3 regions of the Bacillus sp. FDAARGOS_235 genome follow, and region 3 is predicted to be linked to each of the others. Evidence: riboswitches for the same ligand, from Rfam matches in the RefSeq annotation. Region 3 holds a riboswitch; each other region holds the start of a gene.

Region 1 (5,962 bases), 1.2 Mb from region 3:
CCCTTTTTCCTTCGTTTTCATTTTTACCCCTTGTAATCCGATGTCAGCAATTTGACGTTGACCACATGAATTTGGGCATCCTACCATATGAATTCGAACTGGAACATCAAGTGCAATTTCTGTATCTAAGTATTCTGCAATTTTCCGTAATCTTTCTTTCGTTTCTACTAGAGCAAGATTGCAATATTCAATACCAGTACATGAAACCGCATGACCAATAAATGATTTCGGACTTGCAGATATCGCTTCAAACAACGGTTCACTTAATAAACCCGTTACATTTTCTGGTGGAACATTCGGAATGATGAAGTTTTGTGAGTTACACGTACGAATTTGTCCATTTCCATACTGCTTTGCAATTCTTGCAATCTCAAACATTTCTTTTGCATGTAAACGACCTACCGGCACATTAAAACCGACATATTTTAATCCATCTTGTTTTTGATCTTGAACACCATAAAAATAGCCTGCATTCCATCCTTTAAGTGCACTTTCTCCTTTACTTTGCAATGGTCCTGTATACTCTATTAGTTTCTCTTTAAATTTCTCTGCTCCCCAGTCTGCAACAAGAAATTTCAAACGAGCTAAATGACGTTTCTCGCGATATCCAAAATCACGGAATATAGTAGCAATCCCAATTGCTACCGCCTTCACTTCTTCTGGTAAAACGAACACATCTAATTCATCAGCTAAATATGGACGGGCTGATAATCCACCGCCTACTTTTATATGAAAACCAACTTTTTTCTCACCATCTATTTCTTTCGTAGCAGGTGTAAATGCAACACAGTTAATCTCTGCGTTTGCCGAGTTATAAACGTTAGAACTAATAGACATTTTAAATTTACGTGGTAAGTTAGAAAACTCTTCATTATGTTGGAAATAGTCATATACCTCCTTCACAATATGCGTTGTATCAAACAGTTCATTCGCATCAATTCCTGCAAGTGGATTACCTGTAATATTACGTGTTATATCACCACACGCCCCTGCTGAAGATAACCCAACTCTTGCTAATCTTTTAAAAATATCTGGCATTTGCTGAATTTCTAACCAGTGAAACTGAATCGCCTGTCTTGTCGTAATATCTATTACATCACGTCCATAATCCTCAGCGATAGAAGCAAGCACTTCCGCCTGCGCATTTGTAATAATCCCTGAAGGAATATTTACACGCATCATAAAATAGCCAGCTTCTTTCGGTCTTTGCAAATACAATCCTGCCCATTTAAATGCGTCCCACTCTTCTTTCGGAATAGATTCGAATCCATTTTCCGCATAGTAAGGAATATCATTAAAAATTTCCAAACCATCTTTTGCTAATTTATTTTTCTCAGTCTGATTTAATTTTTCATTATTGGCCCATACTTTTTCATAACTCATTTTTAAATCCCCCTATATAAAGTGAAACTTTAATCAACCCTCACCAATCGGGCATTTACAGCCTGCTCCAGCCGAATTTTGAGGTGGGCGTTTTACTTCCCAGCAAACAACGGGACAAAACTACGCTCTTGTAAGTACTTCACGATTTGTTCTGCACATTCTTCAATAGAATACTTGTGCGTTTCTACAATTAATTCCGCTCGATCTGGTTCCTCATACGGTGAATCAATACCTGTAAAATCTTTAATATCACCTTGTCTCGCTTTTTTGTATAACCCTTTTGGATCACGTTTTTCACACTCTTCAATTGGACATTTTACAAACACTTCTATAAACTCATCTGCCGCTAATAGATCCCTAACTTGTTTTCGATCTACTCGAAATGGTGAAATGAACGCTGTAAGAACAACAGTACCTTGATCTACAAATAGCTTCGCCACTTCGCCAATACGCCTTATATTCTCCATACGATCACTTTCAGAAAAACCTAAGTCTTTATTTAAACCATGGCGAATATTATCCCCATCTAACACATAATTTCCAATATTCTTTTCAAATAGTTTACGAGCAACCGCATTCGCTACTGTAGATTTACCCGAAGCTGATAAACCAGTAAACCAAATTACAAAACTATGATGCCCATTCTTCACTCTTCTCTCATTTTTCGAAACAGAAGCTGTGTGCCAAGTAATATTCGTATCCATCTCGTTCTCTCCCTATTCTGTTACTACTTCTTTTTTCAAACCTTTAATTAACACTTCCACTACTTCTTTACGACTAAATGTACTTGGCGGAATCTCACCATTTCTTAACATTTCTCTTACTTTTGTACCTGATAAAATGACACGGTCCTCTTTTCCATGCGGACACGTTTTCGTTGAAGCCATCGCTTCACATCTCGTACAGTAAAAGCTATGTTCAAAAAATAGCGGCGTAATCCCTAACTCTTCCACTGTAAAGTTCGTAAAGATTTCCTGCGCTTCGTATGTTCCGTAATAGTCTCCTACCCCAGCATGATCACGTCCTACAATAAAGTGGGTACACCCAAAATTCTTTCTTACCAATGCATGAAATATCGCTTCCCTTGGTCCTGCGTAGCGCATCGCTGCAGGAAATACACCTAAAAAGACACGATTTTTCGGATAATAGTTTTGAAGCAACACTTCGTAGCTTTCCATCCTTACATCAGCAGGAATATCATCTGACTTTGTTTCCCCAACGAGCGGATTTAAAAAGAGACCATCTACAATTTCAAGAGCAGATTTTTGAATATACTCATGGGCACGATGTACCGGATTTCTCGTTTGAAATCCAACTACTGTTTTCCAGCCACGTTTTTTAAATTCTTCTCTCGTTTCAATTGGGTCTAAATGATAAGAAGGAAATTGCTTATTTTCCAAGCGTTTTATAAGCGTAATAGCTCCTCCAACATAAACATCTGGTCGTTCATATAATTTTTTCACGCCTGGATGAGCCTCATCCGTCGTTTTATATACAAGTAAAGCTTCTTTTTCTTTATCAGGTGCAAAAATATCTTCTATTTGAATGACACCATATATATTTCTATCATTAACAAGTTTTACTTCCTCTCCAGCTTTCAGTCCCTCTGCTACTTCTTCTGTTACTGGCAATGTAATCGGTATACTCCATACGCTTCCATCTGCTAAACGAAGCGTTTCTACGACCGAATCATAGTCTTTTTTCCCTAAAAAACCAGTAAGCGGACTATATCCCCCTGTCGCTAGCAGTTCTAAATCACTTAATGCAATGTTGTCTAATTCAATTTCTTTTTCAATTTGTGATACGTCGTATGTCTCATCTACACGGTTTATTAATTCGTTTCTTGTAGTCATTTTCTATATCCCCTCTTAGCTTTATTTCAAGATACATCTTATTGGTAATGAAGACCGCATTCGGTTTTCATTTTCCCGGTCCACCTACCATCTCTTGAATCACCACCGGCACCTACAGGTAACGTACACTTCTCACACCCGATACTTGGATATCCAATATCATGTAATGGGTTGTATGACAAGTTATGTTTGTATACATATCGCCATACTTCTTTCCACGTCCAATGAATAAGCGGACAAACTTTAATAGATTGAAAACGATGATCTTGATTTATAAACTTTGTATGCTTACGCGTTTCTGATTGTTCCCTTCTTAAGCCCGATATCCACGCTTTTTCCTCTGTAAGTGATTTTTCTAACGGCAAAATCTTCCTAATCTTACAACAGAGATTCGGATTGCTTTCCCATAGTTTCTCACCGTGCAACTTCGCTTGTTCATCGAGTGTAAGTTCCGGCTGTTTTTCTATAATATTTAATGAAGGAAATCGTTCTCTTACTTTTTGAATTAATTCATACGTTTCTTGAAAATGAACATTTGTATCCAAAAATACAACTTTAGCAGATGGATTTACTTGGTTTATAAGATGCAGTAAAACCATGCCTTCCACTCCGAAGCTACACGCGTATACAATTTCATCTTTATATTCTTTATAAGCCCAACTTAATACGGATAGCGCGCCTTTCGTTTCATCTTCCTCTGAAAATGAAACACGATTTTCTTCCCACGTTTCATACGTCAACATGTTTTTTCCCCCTGTAAAAGCAAAAAGACGGTTTTAATCTATTAAAATAGATTAAAACCGCCTCTAGTTTTTCTAGTCAGCGCTTTTCACTTTAAACGTACTTTTTCACTTTTCTCTAATTGAATTACTTTTCCATCTTGCACCACAATTGTAATTGAACCATATTTCATATCAGCAAGCATCGCTTGAATTTTCTCAGATACTTCATCAAAATGTTCCCGTACGCTCACGCGAACAGCCCCCCTTTTTATTCATAAAAAAAATCTTTCCCATTTCGAAAAGACTGTTCGGTAATATATTTTACCTTATCTTTCAAAATGGATTCCATTTTGCTGGATTTAGCACCTTGCTTTCTATAAGCAGGTTGCCGAGCTTCTTCGGGCCAGTTCCCTCCGCTTCTCTTGATAAGCTTTGTATTTGTATTTTATCACAATTCTGATTTTTTTCAATCCTAGTTTTCCGATATATTTTAATTATTTTATTTTATCCCGCTATTTGCGGGCAATCCCCCCCACTGATTATAGTTTCACTTTATAAAAAGGAATTGCCCATTCGAACAACTCCTTTTCCTTATTTAAACAAGCTCTTTAATACGTATGCGATCGTTCCCAATGATATTTTCGTACGTTTCACGTTCCACAACAATTTGCGATGTGCCACCTTTCGCAAAGACGACGGCTGGTCTCCGAATTCGATTATAATTATTCGCCATCGAGTACCCATATGCTCCCGTACAAGAAATTGCTAGTAAATCAGAAGAAGCAACTTTCGGTAGATTAATATCCCAAATTAGCATATCTCCACTCTCACAGCATTTCCCAGCAATTGAAACGAGTTCCTCATTCTCATCATTTCCTCGATTCGCTAACATCGCTTCGTAACGAGCGCTATATAAAGCCGGTCTTAAGTTATCTGTCATTCCACCATCGACGGATACATATTTCCGAATGCCAGGAATTTCTTTCACAGATCCAACTGTATAAATTGTCGTTCCCGCATCACCTACAATACTACGGCCTGGTTCAACCCATATTTCTGGCAATGGATATTCACATACTGTAAATTGTTCTCTCACTGCACTTGTTACAGCTCGCACATATGTCTCAAGAGTTAATGGTGTATCTGACTCTGTATAGCGTATTCCAAATCCTCCGCCTACATTTAATACTTTTACTACATAGTTCGTTTGCTCTCTCACCTCTTCCAAAAATTTACGAAGAACTTCAATCGCTCGAACAAAACCAGCCGTTTCAAATATTTGTGATCCGATATGTGAATGAATCCCTAACACATTATAATTTGATTTTTGTAAAGCAAGCCCAATTGCCTGCATCGCTTGACCATTTGAAACGCCAAATCCAAATTTTGAATCCTCTTGGCCTGTCGTAATATATTCATGTGTGTGCGCCTCTACTCCAGGCGTTACACGAATTAATATGTTTACAAATTTCCCATGTTGCATTGCTAAATCGTGTAAAACTTCTAATTCCAAGAAATTATCTACTACAAAACAACCGATATTCGCCTGAAGAGCCATCACTATCTCTTCTTCTGTTTTATTGTTTCCATGAAAATGAATACGTGATGCTGGAAATCCTGCTTGGAGCGCAGTATATAATTCCCCACCCGAAACAACATCTAATGACATGTTCTCTTCACGAGCTACTCGGCACATCTCCATGCACAAGAACGCCTTGCTTGCATATGCTACTTGATAAGAGAAACCACTTTCTTTAAAAGCACGATGAAACGCACGACATTTCCCTCGAATAGACTCTTCATCGTATACATAAAGTGGTGTTCCGTATTGTTTTGCTAGCTGCGTCGTATCGCACCCTCCAATTTCTAAGTGTCCTTGCCCATTGATTCGGCTTGTGCCGTGTAAATACATTTGAATTCCTCCCTTATTTCCTCTAAAACTCATAACCCCAATCTTCTATTCATTGCAGCACGCTTTTAGATAGACAAAAAACGCGCGGAACA
Region 2 (5,962 bases), 1.3 Mb from region 3:
TGTTTTGTATTCGGTGTAAACAAAAGGAAATAGGTAAGTTATTCATCGTTCAAATATATACAGGCTATTTTTTCAAACATCTTTCTTAATGAACTAACGCATGCGTTAGTTCATTAAGAATAAATAAAAAAGTCGATTCCTTGAGAGGGGAATCGGCTTTTTTTAATAAGTGATATTTCCTTAGCGTTGTAAATCCGCATTTTCCTGACGCTACCCCTCATTAGACTAACGAGGAGGATGGTTGAAGAAGACAAAAAAATTTGAGTACAAAAAGAAAAAACACTAAAAAGAATATACTAAACCGCATAAAAAGAAGATATGAGAACTTAATCTCATATCTTCTTTTCTCTCTACGCATTTACAGGTTCTTCTACATAAGAGAGGGCATTTTCAAAATCGGATATTAAATCGTTAACATTTTCAAGACCGACTGATAAGCGAAGTAATGAATTAGAGATACCTCTTTCATCACGAGCTTTTTGCGACAGTGCGGCGTGGGACATTTTAGCTGGGTAGGAAAGAATCGATTCGACAGCTCCTAAACTCACTGCAAAAACAGGTAATTTTACTTTTGATAAAAATTGGCGGAGTGCATCTTCTGACTGCAAAGTAAACGATAAGACCGCTCCAGCTGACGTTGCTTGAGATTGTTGAATATTAAATCCAAGATGTGTTTGTAATCCCGGATAATAGACATTTTGTACTTTAGCATGCTCTTGTAAATAGTGTGCAATTTTATTGGCATTTGCAGCTGAGTGCTCAAGACGTACATGTAATGTTTTTAGACCGCGAAGTACGAGAGAACAATCTTGAGGTCCTAAAATAGCGCCAAATGCATTTTGTAAAAATCCAAGCTTTTGAGCGAGTTCGGCATCTTTTACGACCGTTAATCCGGCAGTAACATCACTGTGACCAGCAATAAATTTTGTAGCACTATGAAGAACGACATCGGCGCCAAGATCAAGTGGCTTCTGGAATAATGGTGTCAAAAAAGTATTATCAACAAATGTAAGAGCACCAATAGATTTTGCGAGTTTAGAAACCTCGCGAATATCTGTTACTTTTAAAAGTGGGTTAGATGGTGTTTCTACATAAAAGAGTTTCGTATTCGATTTAATATTTTGCTTTATTTCTTCTAAATTGGTCATATCAACAAATGTATGTGAAACACCGTAACGGGAGAGTACTTCAGTTATAATTCGATAAGTGCCTCCGTATACGTCTTCTGAAATGAGAACGTGATCGCCTTGTGAAAGAAGGAGAAAAGCAGTAGAAATCGCTGCAATGCCTGAGGCAAAGGCGAATCCTTTTGTTCCGCCTTCTAATAAAGCAATGATATCTTCCAAAGCTTCACGAGTTGGATTTCCAGATCGGCTATAGTCGTATTTGCCAAAAGTATCTACATCAAACTGGTGAAATGTTGATGTGTTATAAATGGGAACGTTAACAGCTCCTGTTTGTGCATCGTGTTTATATTGGTTGTGTAGTAAGAGTGTATCTATAGAATAACTCATATTCTCACACCTTCTTTTACAAGTTTAATGGCTTGATTTAAGTCTTGAATTAAATCATTACTGTTTTCAATGCCGACGGAGAATCGAAGAAGACGATTACATACACCGTTCGCCGTTCTGATTTCTTCTGGAATATCAGCATGTGTTTGCGTTGCTGGATAAGTCATTAAACTTTCTACACCACCAAGGCTTTCGGCAAATGTGATTAAGGATAAAGATTGTAAGAATGGATTAATCCAAGCTTCATCTTTAAGTCGGAATGAAATCATACCGCCTCTCCCTGGATAAAAGACATCTGTCACACCATCCTCATCATTTAAATAAGTAACAACTGCTTTCGCATTTTCTTCATGTTGTTTCATGCGAAGCGCTAAAGTTTTCATACCACGAATTAATAGCCATGAGTCAAATGGGCTTAAGACAGCACCGGAGGCATTATGATAATGAGCGATTTCCTCACAAAGTTCCTTTCCTTTTGCAACGACAAGTCCGCTTAATACATCATTATGCCCACCTAAATATTTCGTTGCACTATGAAGTACGATGTCAGCACCTTCTGTTAATGGCTGCTGTATATAAGGCGTGTAGAATGTATTGTCTACGATAAGAAGTAGTCTGTGTCTTTTCGCTACAGTTGCGACAGCGGCAATATCAGTAACTTGCATTAATGGATTAGTCGGAGTTTCTATGAAAATAGCCTTCGTTTCAGTTGTGATAGCTTGCTCAATCTGTTTAATAGATTGTGTATTTACGTATCTACATCGAACATTCCACTTTTTTTCGTGTTCGGAAAATAAGCGATACGTTCCCCCGTATAAATCTTCGGATACAATAAGTTCATCTCCAGAACGGAATAATGAAAGGACGAGGAGAACAGCTGCCATACCTGAACTACAGGCATAACCTTGTTGGCCATATTCTAAATCTGCGATTGCCTGTTCTAAAAGACCACGAGTTGGATTTCCAGTTCGTGAATAGTCAAAGCCGGTAGATTTACCAAGTCCTTCGTGACGATAAGCGGTTGAGAAATAAACGGGTGGATTAACAGTTCCTGTTGTAGTTTCGCTACGATTTCCGATTTGTGCTAGTTTTGTTTCGATAGTTGACATGTAAAAATTCCTCCTTTTTAAATTGAACCAGTAGTTGAATATAAAATAAAAAAAAGCCTTCTAAGAAGAAGGCTTTCGGATTGAATAGAGTCTTCTTCTCATCTGTCAAATCTTTCACAATTTGCTGGAATTAGCACCTTATTAACAAATGTTAATGGTTGCTGAGGCGTCATAGGGCCAGTCCCTCTACCTCTCTAGATAAGAATGTTCGTATGAAATTTTTATTATGTTTTTAACTTTACAACAAAAGTTAATTGAATTGCAACTTTATTTTAAATAATTTTTATTTTTCCGCAAGTGTCATTGACTTTTATATTTGTGCATGCTAAATTTATAAAAAATTAACAAACATTGTTAAAAGGGGAACGCATTTCCTTTTAGCTACATAAATAAAATAATAAAGACAACTCTTATTGAGAGCGGTGGAGGGAAAGGCCCTGTGAAACCCGGCAACCTTCAAACGAAATGTTTGAAACGGTGCTAATACCTGCAAAACGAATGTTTTGCATAATAAGAGGCGGAACAATTATGTCCCCCTCTTCAAAGTGAAGAGGGGGTTTTTATATTGATAGAAATGAGGGAGATTCGTGAAATTACTAGATTTATTATCAAAAGGAATTGTAATAGGTGATGGTGCGGTTGGAACGTTATTACATTCACATGGTTTGCAAAGTAGTTTTGAAGAATTGAATGTATCTGATCCAGACCTAATTATATCGATTCATAAACAATATGTAGCTGCTGGTGCAGATGTGATTCAAACAAATACGTATGGAGCAAATGAGGCGAAATTACGTATGTATGGCTTAGAAAATCAAGTTGTTCAAATTAATAAAGCGGCAGTGAAGCTTGCGAAAGCATCTGTTACAAACAGAAATGCAATTTTAGGAACAATCGGTGGTATGAAACATATCGGAGCTGTCACAACGACTGATATGGAGCGAGAATTTATGCTACTTGAACAGGCAGGTGCTTTACTAGAAGAACAGGTTGATGGATTACTATTAGAAACTTTTTACGATGAATTTGAATTACTTCATGCCGTTAAAGTATTGCGTAAGCAAACGAATATTCCGATTGTTGCTCAAGTAGCGTTACATGAAGCAGGTACGACTCAAAATGGAAATGATGTCAATGAAATATTAAAACAGCTTATAGATTACGGTGCAAATGTTGTTGGATTGAACTGTCAACTAGGGCCACTTCATATGACGGAAGCTTTCAAAATGATATCGATTCCGCAGAATGGCTATTTATCAGCATACCCAAATGCAGGTCTCCCAAATTATGTGGAGGGACGTTACGTATATGAGGGAAGCCCAGCTTATTTCGAAGCGATGACACCGAAATTTATTGAGCAAGGTATTCGGTTATTGGGTGGTTGTTGTGGTACGACTCCAGAACATATTCAAAGTATGAAGCGCGCTGTTGCGAATGTTACACCTGTAATAGAAAAAGACACGATTCAAAGACCGAAAGTAGTTCATACACACGAGAAGCGTTCGAAGGTACAGGTTACTCTTGCGGAAAAGGCAAAAAAACAAACGACAGTTGTAGTGGAATTAGATCCGCCGAAAACGTTAGATACACAGCGGTTTTTTGAAGGAGCAAGAGCGTTAAAAAGAGCGGGAGCAGACGCTATTACTCTAGCAGATAACTCATTAGCATCGCCTCGTGTTTCGAATATGGCAATGGGCGCATTATTAACGAAGCACGATATTCCAGTATTGACACATTTAACGTGTAGAGACCATAACGTCATTGGACTACAATCTCATTTACTAGGTTTATCAGCGTTAGGTATGGAGGAAGTATTAGCTTTAACTGGTGATCCAGCGCGCGTTGGTGATTTTCCGGGAGCAACTTCTGTATATGATCTGTCCTCTATAGAGTTAATTAAAATGATTAAAGAAATGAACGATGGACGTTCCATTTTAGGGAAATCCATTGGACCGGCAACAAGGTTTTCAGTCGGAGGTGCTTTTAATCCTCACGTAAGGCATTTAAAAGCAGCGGTAAAGCGAATGGAACGAAAAATAGATGCTGGGGCTGAATATTTCTTAACACAGCCGATATATGATGTTGCTTTAATAGAAGAAGTATATGAAGCAACAAAACATTTGGAACAACCTATTTTTATTGGAATTATGCCATTAGTAAGTAAGCGGAATGCAGACTTTCTCCATTTTGAGGTGCCGGGTATTACTCTTCCTGAAGAAATAAGAGAGAGAATGGATGGACACGAAACGAAAGAGGCAGCTATCGAGGAAGGGATTCGTATTTCACAAGAGTTGATCGATGCAGCGATGAAATATTTTAACGGTATCTATTTAATTACACCATTTCTAAAATATGAAATTACAGAACATCTTGTTAAATATGTGAGAGAAAAGCAAGAAGTGAAAGAAGGTATTAATTGATGAAGTGTATAGAAGAAAAATTACAAAATAACATTTTAATATTAGACGGTGCAATGGGGACAATGATACAACAAGAGGACTTAACTGCGGAAGATTTCGGAGGAGAAGAGTACGAGGGCTGTAATGAATATTTAGTAGAAACAAGGCCGGATGTTATTTTAAAGATTCATAAAGCTTATATTGAAGCTGGAGCTGACATTATTGAAACAAATACATTTGGGGCGACAAATATCGTATTAAGTGATTATGAGCTGTCTCATTTAGATGAAGAACTAAATGAAAAGGCAGCACGATTAGCGAAACAAGCTGTTAAAGAAAGTGGGAATGAAGTATATGTTGCAGGTGCGATGGGACCGACAACGAAAGCAATTAGTGTTACAGGAGGAGTTACATTTGAAGAACTAATAGAAGCTTATACTAGGCAGGCGAGGGGATTATTAAATGGCGAAGTTGATGTGTTACTCGTTGAAACGAGTCAAGATATGCGTAATGTGAAAGCTGCTTATATTGGAATTCAAGCTGCTTTTGAAGAACTAAATAAAATTGTTCCTATTATGATCTCTGGGACGATTGAGCCGATGGGGACGACTCTGGCTGGGCAAACAATTGAGGCTTTTTACTTATCCGTAGAACATATGAAGCCATTATCTGTTGGATTAAACTGCGCGACTGGTCCGGAGTTTATGAGAGACCATATTCGTTCTTTATCTGATTTATCGGAGTGTTACATTTCTTGTTATCCAAATGCAGGTCTTCCTGATGAAGATGGACATTATCATGAATCTCCATCTTCTCTCGCTGAAAAAGTGAAGCGATTTGCTGAAGAAGGATGGATTAATATTATTGGTGGTTGTTGCGGCACAACACCAGAACATATAAGAGCAATGAAAGAAGCGCTAGCATCTCTTACACCGCGTGC
Region 3 (5,962 bases):
GAAACTTATTCTTACTTCTTTCATTACCACGTGTCGGAGTAGCGACAAGCTTCCCATTATCTCAAACTGGAATCGTTATCTCAACATTCGGTGCGATTGTCTTCTTAGGTGAAAAGAAAACAAAACGTCAATTGATCTTTATTGCACTAGGTAGTGTTTTAATTATCGGCGGCGCTGTATTACTTGGTCTAACAAAAGCATAAACTTATATTCTATTAAAAACCCCTGAGGCATATGTGTCCCAGGGGTTTTTTCGATTTTAATTATTTTCTAAATATAATTATTTACACGCACTTGTCCTTTATAGTTCTTCTTCCACTCTAGCAAACCAGCTACACATATAAAGAGATTAATAACAGCTAGTATTAGCATGACATATAAACCAGTGGAAATATAAATTACAATGCTAACTACGTTATACAAAATCCATAAATGCCAGTTCTCTAAGATTTTTCGACTTAGCATAAATTGAGCTACTAATCCTAATACAGCATTTAAAGCGTCTAAATATGGACTTGTTGATTCTAAATGACGGACTTGATAATAGCCCCAACCAACCCAAGCAACTAAAATAAAAATTATATAAAAGGTCCACCCCTTTAAACCTAAACGGACAGTTGCTTTTACCTCTTCTTCCCCACTACGTGCAATCCAATAATACCAACCATATACATTAAATATAAATTGAAAGACTGCTAATACTGCCATTGCATATAAATCTTGTATAATGAAAATATACAGAAATAATGTAACAGTAATCATACCAAATAAAAAGTTGGATACTTTTTCTCTTGCTAATAACCAAACATTAACAATCCCCATAATCGATGCGAAAATTTCAATATAACTCGATTGAATGTAAAATCCAACCAATACGCAAATAATACTAGAAATGAGTAAAAAAAGTGGACTTCTAACCATATTTATCTCTCCCCAGATGTGTAATAAATTCCATATCACCAGTATAAGGAACTCCTCTTATTTTTATCATGAATTCCCTTATTCAAAAACCCCCTCATTATCTATTCCATATACGGTAAGTCTTTTCTTTTTACAAAATTCTCTTAAAAATGGTATCGTTTTTTATAACATATCTCTACTAGAAGGGAATAAAGGATATGCTTACTAAACATCGAATTTTATTTATTGGTGCCGGTCGTATGGCAGAAGCTATCTTCTCCGGGTTACTTAAAACGAGTAAAGAATATATCGAAGAAATTATCGTTTCCAACCGAAGCAACATAGAAAAACTAGAACAATTACAAGGGCGATATAATGTGTCCATCACTACAGACTGGAAGCAGCATATTACATCCGTTGATACGATTGTTTTAGCAATGCCACCAGCTGCACATGAACAGTTATTACAGGAGTTATCTCCTCTTCTAACTGAGCAATTCGTTGTGACCGTTGCTGCCGGAATTGGACCATCTTATTTAGAAAAACGGCTTCCTCAAGGGACACCTGTTGCCTGGATTATGCCAAATACAGCTGCCGAAATCAGAAAGTCCATCTCCTTATATACGACGGGACATTCCGTAGGTGAAACGCATCAAGAAACGCTACAACTCCTTTTAAAAGGTATTGGTACCTCACAGTTTTGTACTGAAGAGGAAGTTCATCAACTTACCGCCATTACTGGTAGTGCACCTGCTTTTCTCTATCACTTTGCTGAAGGTTTAATTGAAGCGACGAAAAACTATGGAATTGATGAGAAAACGGCAAACCACCTTGTCATTCAAATGATTGCTGGTTCTGCCGCTATGCTCCAACAAAACGAAGATCCAGCTATGCTCCGAGAACAAGTAACAACACCAGGAGGTTCAACTGCTGAAGGCTTAAAAGTTCTATATGAAAATAATTTTTCAGAAGTCATTCAACAAGCAGTTGAAGCAACAAATAAAAAAGCTAGGGGGAAATAATATGAATTTAACAAGTTTAAAAGACTATACAACATTACATAATGGTGTAAAAATGCCTTGGTTCGGTTTAGGTGTGTTTAAAGTAGAGGACGGATCAGAAGTAATTGATTCTGTAAAAGCAGCTATTAAAAACGGATACCGCAGCATCGATACTGCAGCAATCTATCAAAATGAAGAAGGCGTTGGTCAAGCAATTCGCGAATCTGATATTCCTCGTGAAGAGCTATTTATCACTTCAAAAGTATGGAATAGCGATCAAGGTTATGAAACAACAATTCAAGCATTTGAAACTACATTAGAGAAATTAGGCCTAGAATATTTAGATTTATATTTAGTACATTGGCCTGTAAAAGAGAAATATACTGAATCATGGAAAGCGTTAGAAAAGCTTTATAAAGATGGTCGTGTTCGTGCTATCGGTGTGAGTAATTTCCACATTCACCACTTACAAGACGTATTTGAAATTGCTGAAATTAAGCCAATGGTCAACCAAGTGGAATACCACCCTCGTTTAGCACAAGAAGAATTACATGCTTTCTGTAAAGAACATAACATCCAGCTCGAGGCTTGGTCACCATTAATGCAAGGGCAACTACTGGATCATCCAACATTACAAGAAATTGCGACAAAATATAGTAAATCAACTGCACAAGTTATTTTACGCTGGGATTTACAAAATGAAGTTGTAACGATTCCTAAATCAATTAAAGAGCACCGCATTATTGAAAATGCAAACATCTTTGATTTTGAATTAAGCTCGGATGATATGAAAGCAATTCAAGCTTTGAATGAAAATCATCGCGTCGGTCCAGATCCAGATAACTTTAACTTCTAGCAGAAAAACCACTGCCATGTGCAGTGGTTTTTTTCACTTTAAAAAAACTGAAAATTTAAACTATGTTTCATTTGATTGACACTTCATTATCCAAGGTGTAAGATTTTGAATTATCAAAGAAACACAAAAATTAATAAAATTCATTCGTTTACTCATTGTATCAAGAGAGGTGGAGGGACTGGCCCTTTGAAACCTCGGCAGCAGGTTCATTTTGAATACTGTGCCACTTCCTGCAAGCTTTATGCTTGAAAGATAGAATGAGGGACTTCGTTTATATACGGGTACATAACTTGTATGTGAAAATCCCTCTTTCTCAATCAGAAAAGAGGGATTTTTTTATTTTTCATTTCCCTCATCATCATCCAAACTTAATTATTTAGGAGGAAAATCAAATGAAAAAGAAGTTTTTACCCGGTATCGCATCAGTTGTAGGAGTAAGTATTTTATTAACTGGTTGCGGTAGTTATAAAAACGAAGCTAGCGGAGCAAATGCAAAAGACGAGGCATCTAGTAAACAGGTTTTAAACTTATCTTCACCTTCTGAAATACGAACAATGGATACAGCTCGTGCTACAGATACTGATTCCGGTCAAGTAATGAGAAACGTATTTGAAGGTTTGTATAATCTTGGTGAAGGTAACAAACCTGTCCCTGGCGTTGCAAAATCCCATGAAGTAAGTGGCGATAAAACGAAGTACACATTCCACCTGCGAGATTCAAAATGGTCAAACGGTACTCCTGTTACAGCGAAAGATTTCGTCTTCGCCTGGCAAAGAGCTGTTGATCCAGCAACAGCCTCTGAATATGCATTTTTATTCTTTGATATTAAAAACGCAAAACAAATTAACAACAAAGAGCTTCCAGCCGATCAACTTGGTGTAAAAGCAGTTGATGACCATACGTTTGAGGTAGAATTAGAGCGTCCTGTTCCGTACTTTATTAGCTTAACGGCGTTCCCAACATTTCTACCAATTAGCGAGGAATTCTTTAAAACACAAGGTGATAAGTACGCTTTAGAAGATAATACAATTTTGTATAACGGAGCTTTTACACTAAGTGATTGGAAGCATGAACAAAGCTTTAAATTTAAGAAAAACCCTACCTACTGGGATAAAGATACTGTCAAAATCGAAGAAATCAATTTCAACATCGTAAAAGAAAAATCAACAGAAGTAAATTTATTCGAATCTAAACAATTAGACCGTATAAAACTAACATCTGACTTCGTTGATAAATATAAAAAGGATGCTAATTTTAAAGAACGTCCGAACGTAGGGGTACAATTTTTACGTATGAATCAACAAAACAAAGTACTTCAAAACGTTTCTGCACGCCAAGCAATTGATCAAACGATTGATCGAAAGTCCTTTGTCAATACGTTATTAAATGATGGCTCTACACCAACCTTTGGTCTTGTGCCAAAAAACTTTGCAAAAGGTCCTGATGGAAAAGACTTCCGTGCTACAAACGGCGATTTAACAAAAGTTGATACGAAATCTGCACAAGAATTATGGAAAAAGGCAAAAAAAGAACTAGGTTCTGAAAAGATAACATTAGAATTATTAACAAGTGACGGTGACCTTGAGAAGAAGACTGGTGAGTTTCTAAAAGGTCAATTAGAAAAGAATTTAGAGGGCTTAACAGTAAATATAAAACCGCAACCACGTAAACAACAAGTTTCACTCTTATTAAAAGGTGACTACGAAATCGGAATTGATGGTTGGAGCCCTGACTTTGCTGATCCAATTACATTCCTTGAATTGTTTACAACGAATAACCCTTACAACTTAGATCATTACTCTAATAAAGAGTTCGACGAAGCAATTGAAAAGGTGAAAACTACTTTAGCTGGTGATGAAAAAGCCCGCTTTGATGCATTACTAGCATCAGAGAAAATATTATTTAAAGACTCTGTTATTGCTCCTCTTTACCAAAAAGGCGAATCTTATTTAGAGAAATCTTATGTGAAAGGCATTGTACAAGTAGACTTTGCAGGTCAATTAAACTTCAAATGGGCAAAAATTGAAAAATAAAGTGAAACTTTAAACAACGTATTTCCACCAACTCCCATTGTTTTTTTGACAAAATATATTAAAAGTAGATTCCTTAATATGAGTGAATCTACTTTTTTAATATATTATTCCAAGAAATTAACGCTTTGTTTTTATTATTGACATATAGTTCTTTCTGGTGTTAATATTCTAAATAATCAAAGAAACGAAATATTTAACCATCAAAATATAATGTCTACTATGTTGAAACATATAACGATACATTATAGTTCAACATGTATATACATATAGAACACATGATTACCTATAAACAAATATTTATACTAGGTTTTATCTCTTTCTATAGCTACTTCAAGACATGGACATTATGACGTTATGAACAACACATTTAGGGAGGAACGAACAATGAAGAAAAAAGTTGTACCTGTTGTTGCATCTGTTTTAGGGGCAAGTCTACTACTAACTGCTTGTGGGGGAAATAAAAATAATGCAAGCGGAGCAAAAGCAAACGATAAAGCACCTGATAAACAAGCAATTAACTTATCATTTGCTTCAGAAATTCCAACAATGGATGTTGCAAAAGCAACGGATGGGGAATCCATGAACGTAATGCGAAATGTTTTTGAAGGTTTATATGCAATGGGCGAAGATAATAAACCAATTCCTGGTGTCGCTGAGTCGGTTGACGTTAGTCCTGATAAAACAAAATATACATTCCATCTTCGTGATTCGAAATGGTCAAACGGTACTCCTGTTACAGCAAAAGACTTCGCCTTCGCTTGGCAACGTGCTGTAAATCCTGAAACAGCTGCCGAATACGCATTCTTATTCTTCGATATAAAGAATGCAAAACAAATAAATCAAAAACAATTACCACTTGATCAATTAGGTGTCAAAGCCCTTGATGACAAAACTTTAGAAGTACAACTAGACCGTCCTGTTCCCTACTTCTTAAGCTTAACGACATTTGCAACATTCTTACCAATTAATGAAGATTACTTAAAATCGCAAGGTGATAAATACGGTTTAGAAACAAATCATTTAATCTACAACGGTGCTTTCACATTAGATAACTGGAAGCACGAACAAGGCTTCCAATTAAAGAAGAATCCTAACTATTGGGATGCTAAAACAGTAAAATTAGAAGAAATCAACTTCAATGTCGTTAAAGATAAGTCTACAGAAGTTAACTT

The links. A riboswitch is a leader RNA that binds a small molecule or an ion and turns the genes downstream of it on or off. The one in region 3 is predicted to bind S-adenosylmethionine.
Region 1: another riboswitch for S-adenosylmethionine. It lies ahead of A6J74_RS09700 (YezD family protein); the one in region 3 lies ahead of A6J74_RS15895 (peptide ABC transporter substrate-binding protein).
Region 2: another riboswitch for S-adenosylmethionine. It lies ahead of metI (cystathionine gamma-synthase/O-acetylhomoserine thiolyase); the one in region 3 lies ahead of A6J74_RS15895 (peptide ABC transporter substrate-binding protein).

Annotation. Positions count from the first base shown of each region.
Region 1 is NZ_CP020437.2:1,565,770-1,571,731, forward strand. It holds gene A6J74_RS09680 (nitrite/sulfite reductase) at 1-1,383, opposite strand, end outside; gene cysC (adenylyl-sulfate kinase) at 1,476-2,087, opposite strand; gene sat (sulfate adenylyltransferase) at 2,100-3,236, opposite strand; gene A6J74_RS09695 (phosphoadenylyl-sulfate reductase) at 3,275-3,979, opposite strand; gene A6J74_RS09700 (YezD family protein) at 4,066-4,209, opposite strand; SAM riboswitch class I at 4,282-4,390, opposite strand; gene lysA (diaminopimelate decarboxylase) at 4,554-5,870, opposite strand.
Region 2 is NZ_CP020437.2:4,066,631-4,072,592, forward strand. It holds gene metC (cystathionine beta-lyase) at 351-1,514, opposite strand; gene metI (cystathionine gamma-synthase/O-acetylhomoserine thiolyase) at 1,511-2,623, opposite strand; SAM riboswitch class I at 2,719-2,828, opposite strand; SAM riboswitch class I at 3,031-3,140, shown strand; gene A6J74_RS23205 (bifunctional homocysteine S-methyltransferase/methylenetetrahydrofolate reductase) at 3,211-5,043, shown strand; gene metH (methionine synthase) at 5,043-5,962, shown strand, end outside.
Region 3 is NZ_CP020437.2:2,732,000-2,737,961, forward strand. It holds gene A6J74_RS15875 (GRP family sugar transporter) at 1-203, shown strand, start outside; gene pnuC (nicotinamide riboside transporter PnuC) at 271-921, opposite strand; gene proC (pyrroline-5-carboxylate reductase) at 1,119-1,922, shown strand; gene A6J74_RS15890 (aldo/keto reductase) at 1,924-2,757, shown strand; SAM riboswitch class I at 2,912-3,016, shown strand; gene A6J74_RS15895 (peptide ABC transporter substrate-binding protein) at 3,150-4,790, shown strand; gene A6J74_RS15900 (peptide ABC transporter substrate-binding protein) at 5,175-5,962, shown strand, end outside.